DNA from 3 places in the Caproicibacterium sp. XB2 genome. Region 3 is predicted to be linked to each of the others. Evidence: predicted binding sites of a transcription regulator. Region 3 holds the regulator's gene; each other region holds the start of a gene.
What was found. The regulator HrcA, encoded in region 3, represses chaperone genes, less so after heat shock. The targets are predictions, from matches to a motif close to TGTTAGCACTCNNNNNNNNNGAGTGCTAACA.
Positions count from the first base shown of each region.

Region 1: groES (co-chaperone GroES) is a predicted target of HrcA. The motif match lies at 1,117-1,147, and genes of this name have one in related genera.
Region 2: htpG (molecular chaperone HtpG) is a predicted target of HrcA. The motif match lies at 1,244-1,274, and genes of this name have one in related genera.

Region 1 covers NZ_CP173227.1:1,367,642-1,369,914, reverse strand. Annotated here, with positions in the region: gene ACIHKT_RS06890 (class I SAM-dependent RNA methyltransferase) at 1-959, shown strand, start outside; gene groES (co-chaperone GroES) at 1,198-1,482, shown strand; gene groL (chaperonin GroEL) at 1,547-2,273, shown strand, end outside.
Region 2 covers NZ_CP173227.1:1,287,112-1,289,384, forward strand. Annotated here, with positions in the region: gene htpG (molecular chaperone HtpG) at 1-1,225, opposite strand, end outside; gene ACIHKT_RS06495 (GNAT family N-acetyltransferase) at 1,421-1,978, opposite strand; gene ACIHKT_RS06500 (hypothetical protein) at 1,995-2,138, opposite strand.
Region 3 covers NZ_CP173227.1:127,788-130,060, forward strand. Annotated here, with positions in the region: gene hemW (radical SAM family heme chaperone HemW) at 1-656, shown strand, start outside; gene hrcA (heat-inducible transcriptional repressor HrcA) at 821-1,846, shown strand; gene grpE (nucleotide exchange factor GrpE) at 1,883-2,273, shown strand, end outside.

The DNA of each region.
Region 1 (2,273 bases), 760 kb from region 3:
CGGAACGGATACAGGTGGAAATGGGTACATTTCCTGCCTGTACGTTTGACCAGCTTTTTGAGGGCGTGCGTGCTCTGCCATGGGAATGCTGGATAGGCAGGGAGGACGCGTTCCCCGTCAAGGGGCATTGCCTTTCTTCTCAGCTGCACAGTGTGCCGGACTGCCAGAAAATCATCAAAAAGGCGATTGTGGAACGTTTGAAAAACCGTTACCATGTCAGCTGGTTTAAGGAAAGCGGCAATTTGTATCAGGTGCAGTTCCTGATTATGAAAGACCAGGTGCGTGTTATGCTGGACACTTCCGGCATTGGCCTGCACAAGCGAGGTTACCGGAGAAAGGCGGCACAGGCACCGATTAAGGAAACGCTGGCGGCGGCGCTGGCGGCCTTGTCCCGTGTGCGTACGGACGCAAACCTATATGACCCCTGCTGCGGTTCCGGTACCATCTTGATTGAATCGGCTATGTATGCCATGCATATGGCACCCGGTCTGCGTCGTCACTTCACGGCCCAGCAGTGGCCGCAGATTCCGGAAGAACTGTGGGAGCAGGAGCGCGGACGTGCACAGGACCTTATCCTGTGGGACGCGGCTTTTACCGGCTACGGCAGTGATATTGATGAGGAAGCGGTTCAGCTGACGCTGGAAAATGCCCGCAAGGCCGGTGTCGGTGACCGCATTCAGGCACGGCAGGCAGATTTGGCCGATTTTGCCCCGCAGACGGAGCATGGCTGTGTCATTTGCAACCCGCCTTATGGCGAACGCCTTCTGGACCTTAAACAGGCAGAAGCCTTGTACCGCAACATGGGCCAAGTTTTTCCGGCACGCCGCGGTTGGAATTATACTGTTATTTGTTCCGATGAAATTTTTGAGCACTGCTTTGGACGGAAAGCCGATAAAAGCCGCAAACTGTATAATGGCATGATTAAATGCCGTGCCTATATGTTCTATAAGCATCCATAAAAGGGAATATACGTATGGAATCTTGGCACTCTAAGAAAAAGAGTGCCATTTTTATTCCAAATTAGAACCAAAAGGCACTTTAATTGTAAATAATTTGTGAAGTCGGAACTTTTTTTGAAAAAGGACTTGATTTTTCGGAAAAATCGGCTAAAATAATGTTTAGCACTCAGGGAAAGCGAGTGCTAAACTAACTAGTAAATAATTTCTACCATGTAACTGTTAAGGAGGATGCATTTTTATGACAATTAAACCTTTGTCCGACAGAATCCTGATTAAAATGGAACCCGCAGAAGAAACCACAAAAAGTGGTATTTTGCTGACCGGCTCTGCAAAAGAGAAGCCTCAGGTCGCTGACGTTGTTGCAGTTGGCCCTGGCGGATTGGTAGACGGCAAGGAAGTTAAGATGACTGTTAAGGTCGGCGACCGTGTACTGACCAGCAAGTATTCCGGCACCGAAGTGAAGGTCGACGGCGAAGATTACACCATTGTTCGTCAGTCCGATGTTCTGGCAGTTGTCGAATAATTTTTGAATACCTGGTGCTGCAGGATGTTGCAGACACCGAACAATACATTTGGAGGTATGAAGTATGTCGAAACAGATTATTTACGGCGAAGACGCACGCAAGGCTTTGATGAAAGGCGTCGATAAGCTTTCTGATACCGTTAAGATTACCCTCGGCCCGAAGGGCCGCAACGTTGTGCTGGACAAAAAGTACGGTGCACCGCTCATCACTAATGATGGTGTAACCATTGCCAAAGAGATTGAATTGGAAGACCCCTTTGAGAACATGGGTGCACAGCTGGTTAAAGAAGTCGCTACGAAGACAAACGATGTTGCGGGCGACGGCACCACAACTGCTACTGTTTTGGCACAGGCTCTCATTCATGAAGGCATGAAGAATGTTACCGCCGGTGCAAGCCCGATGGCAATCCGCAGCGGCATGCAGGAAGCTGTTGATATAGCTGTTGAGGCAATTAAGAAGAACAGCCAGGCTGTCAAGGGCAAGGATGACATTGCGCGTGTTGCAACCGTTTCTTCCTCTAGCTCCTTTGTCGGCAACCTGATTGCTGACGCAATGGAGAAGGTCACCAGCGATGGCGTCATCACCATTGAAGAGTCCAAGACTGCTGAAACTTACAGCGAAGTCGTAGAAGGCATGATGTTTGACCGCGGCTATGTTTCCCCATACCTCGTCACCGATACCGACAAAATGACCTGCGAACTGGACGACCCGTACATCATCATCACCGATAAGAAGATTTCCTCATTCCAGGAGATTCTGCCGCTGCTCGAAAAGATTGTCAACACCGGCA
Region 2 (2,273 bases), 840 kb from region 3:
TGTGCTGACCGAAGTCGCTGTAAACACCGTACTTCAGCTGCAGACCAAAGGCTTTATAGAACTGCTCGTACTTTTCGCGGTCGTTTTTCAGCATATTCAGCAGTTCAGACTTAATCTTCTTTTCCAGACGGCCCTCAATAATATGCAGCTGGTGGTCATGCTGCAGCGTTTCACGGGAAATGTTGAGGCTCAGGTCCTGGCTGTCGACAAGGCCGCGTACAAAGCTGAAGCAGTCCGGCAGCAGGTCGGAACATTTGTCCATAATGAGCACGCCGTTGCTGTACAGCTGCAATCCCTTTTCATAGTCACGGGTGTAGTAGTCATAGCTGGCGCGTGCCGGAATAAACAGCAGTGCTGTGTAAGTAGCTACACCTTCGTTGTAGCTGTGAATCACCTTAAGCGGGTCCTCATAGTCGCCGAACTTGTTTTTATAGAAGCTGTTGTACTCTTCCGGCTTTACCTCGTTTTTGTTCTTCCGCCATAAGGGGACCATGGAGTTCAGTGTTTCCACTTCGGTATAGTCCTCATACTCCGGCTTATAGTCCTTAGGAGCATTTTCCGGCTTTGGTTTTTGGCGGCTCTTCTGCATATCCATGCGAATAGGATAGCGGATATAGTCGCTGTATTTCTTAATGAGGTTCTTAATCGTGTACTGGTCAAGGTATGTGTCGTAATTGTCGTCGTCTGTATTGTCCTTCAGGTCCAGTGTGATTTTTGTGCCGCGCTCTGCTTTTTCACAGGGGTCCACAGTGTATCCCTCCGCACCGCTGCTCTGCCAGCACCATGCTTCATCGCTGCCGTAGGCTTTGCTTTCCACTGTAACCTGCTTTGCCACCATAAAGGCCGCATAAAAGCCAACACCGAACTGACCGATGATATCGATGTTATTATCGTTCTTTTTGTCTTTGTTTTCCTGCTTAAAGGCGAGGGAGCCGGACTTGGCGATAGTGCCGAGGTCCTTTTCCATGTCGTCCTTTGTCATGCCGCAGCCGTTATCCTCAATAATAATTTTGCGGCCCGGTTTGTCCAGTGCAATGTGAATTTTGAAATCGTCACGGGAAAGGCCCGTGTCGTTTTCCTGCAGGGACCGATAATACATCTTATCTATCGCATCACTTGCGTTGCTGATTAGTTCGCGCATGAAGATTTCCTTGTGCGTGTAAATAGAGTTAATCATCAAGTCCAAAAGACGTTTTGACTCTGCCTTAAACTGTTTCATTGCAATACCGCCTCTGATTCTTGTTTTTAGCACTCTGCTTCGTCAAGTGCTAAATCCATTGTAAACCATTCGCTGGAAAATTTCAATAAACAAATTGTGAATACTTCGTCAAAAACGATTTTTGCCTTTTTATGCCGCTGCATTTTGCTGCGGCGCGAACATTCTGCGGAACACAAAACGCACCAGCGTTCCCTTGTTATTTTATTTCTGTTCGGAAAATTTGCATACCATCTCATATTCACCGGCATAGCTGCCGTCCCGATAGCGAAATGCATTGGGCAGCATCCCATAAATTTGGAACCCAAACCTGCGGTACAGGTGAAAAGCGCGCAGGTTAGTATCCACCACACCCAGCTCCACCTGTTCCAGTCCGGCTCTCTGGGCTGCCTCCAAACACGCCTGCAGCAGCGCGGAGCCAATGCCCTCATTCCAGTATTTCTGTTTTACGGAAATGCCGAAATCACCGCGGTGACCACAGCGGGAATGCACTTTATCCGTAAAAACACTCGCACTGCCCGCCAGATTTCCGCTGACAAAAGCAGACAGCATAATGCTGTGCGGGTCTGCCTCCACGGCTTGCAGAAGGTATGCTTCCTTTTCCGGTGTATCGCATATCTCGTCCGGATAACGCGCCATAAAGTCTGTTTCTGCGGAAGTAATACGCTGATGCTCTAAAATCTCCTGTGCATCTTCTGCAACAGCGCTGCGCAGAAGGCAGTCCTGTCCGTCTTTTAAAGTAATTTCCTTTTTGTACCGCAATGGCATTTCTCCTCTCTTACAGGACCTTTTCAATTTCGTGACGAATGGGAATATCAAAGTCGCCGGTCAGTGGAATAGACGGCTTTAACCGGCATGATGCCTGCACGGCATTGCGGAAAATCTGCACCATGTCAAAGCCGCGCTTTTGATAAAAGCACATGGCATGGAGGTTGTCATTGGTTGTTATCCGCGTCAGCCGGCCGCATCGCCGAGGTCAAACAGTCTGCATCGCACCGCCATTTTGGTGGAAATTCCCCTCTCATAGCATTTCCCCTTTCGTACCTTTTACTTAATT
Region 3 (2,273 bases):
CGCTGGACCTGATGCTGGCGGTGCCGGGACAGACGGCAGAAACCCTGCAAAAAAGCGTGCAGTTTTGTTTGCAGGCAGGCGTGACGCACCTATCCATGTACCTTCTGCGGATAGAGCCGCACACAGCTTACTGGCAGCGGCGGGAGCAGATGGACCTGCCGGACGATGACAAGGCCGCGGAACTGTATGAAAAAGCATGCAGTCTAGCGGAGAAAGGCGGCCTGCGGCAGTATGAAATCAGCAACTTTGCGCGGCCCGGACAAGAGAGCCGCCACAACCTAAAATATTGGGACCTTGCACCATACCTGGGGCTTGGTCCGGCGGCACATTCCTATTTCGGCGGAAAACGCTTTTACTGGCCACGCTCACTGCGGGGCTTTTTGGCAGGGGAGGCACCGCTGCCGGAAGAAGATGCAGAAATACCGGCGGGCTCGTTTGCGGAATACGCCATGCTGCGCCTGCGGCTGACGGCTGGCCTGCGGGAAGCTGACTGTCGGAAGCGCTTTGGGCATGGTATTCCGGATGCCATGCGGCGGACAGCACAGCGATATGTGCCGGCCGGCCTGACACAGGTATCACCGGAGAGCCTGCGGCTGACACGGCGGGGATTTCTGGTTTCAAATCCGCTGCTGGCGGATTTGTTGGAGGAACTGTGAACGGTAAAAACCGCGCCCCAAATGGGCGCTTTTTTTATGAAAGTCTACAAATTCATAATGTATTTACAATTAACCTATTGACACAGGGGCAAAGTAATGATACATTAAGTAATGCAGTTAGCACTCATAAGCATAGAGTGCTAACTACAAAAGAGGGTGAGGATATGGAATTGACACCGCGCAAGCAGAAAATCCTGTCGGCAATTATTGAGCTGTATATGGTTTCGGGCGAACCGGTGGGCAGCAAGGTCCTGTGTGACAATTTGGACTTTTCCGTGTCCAGCGCAACAGTGCGCAACGAGATGAGTGACTTGGCGGCGATGGGCCTGTTGGACCAGCCGCACACCTCCGCCGGGCGGGTGCCCAGCGAGCAGGGATATCGGCTGTACCTGGATGAGCTGATGAAGCCGGCCAGTGTTACACCGGAAGAACGCCACTTTATTGATGCGCTGCTGCTGCCCAGTGCCTACGACCCGGAAAAACTGCTGGACGGCGTGGCCCGCACGTTGGCGGGCATCAGCCACATGGCAGCGATTACAACTACACCGAGCGGCAGTGCCGCGGCAGTGGCCGGCATTCAGTTCGTACAGACCAGCCGTCATACGGCCATGCTGATTTTGATGACGACTTCCGGCACGATGCACAGCCGTGTGTTCCACTGCGGCTTTGAGCTTTCGCCGGAAATTCTGCGTGTGTTTTTCCGTGTGTTTAATGAAAGCCTTGCCGGACGGCCGGTGCGCAGCATTACACCAGCGTATATCCAGACAATGGGTGCGTCCATGGGCGATACGGCGCTGCTGATGAGCAGTGCGCTGATGGCCCTGCAGGATGCGGCCAGGGAAGCAATGGGCAGTGACGTGCGCATGGACGGCCAGACAAACCTGCTGTTTTTTCCGGAACTGGGTGCGGATGACCTGCGGCGCATGATGCGCTATCTGTCGCAGCCGCAGCAAGTATATGGTTTGCTGCGCAGGTCCGGTTCCCGTGTGTATTTGGGAAATGAGAGCGGCGTGTCCGCACTGCGCGGAACCGGGCTGATTGTGGCGCATTATGCGGTGCACCAACAGGATGCCGGTGCAATCGCCGTGCTGGGGCCGATGCGCATGGATTACCCGAAACTGATTGGCAGCATTGATTATGTTGCCCGCAGTGTTGGCCGTATGCTGACAGAGCTGATAGACTGGCAGTAAAAGGAAGACAATTCCCAGAAATTTTGGATTGCATAGATGAAGGGGGTAGATGGGACTTTGAGTACCGAAGAAAAAAAGGAAACACAAGGCGCCGAAGAAAACGAGCCACAGCAGAAAACAGCGCCGGAAACCGAACAGCCCCAGAAAGAGGAACCGAAGCCGTCTGAGCCCGCTGAGGACCAGAAAGACAAACCGGCTGGAAAGGCCAGCAAAAAAGAAAACAAGGAACTGAAAGAAAAGCTGGAAAAACTGCAGAATGACTTGGCTGCTTTCAAAATGGAAGCGGACCAGCAGAAAGACCGGCTGATGCGCACCGCGGCCGAGTATGACAACTACCGCAAACGCACAGAGCGCGAGAAAAACGCACTGTATGCCAGCGCTACAGCGGACACCGTAAAGGAGTTCCTGCCGGTGGCTGACAATCTGG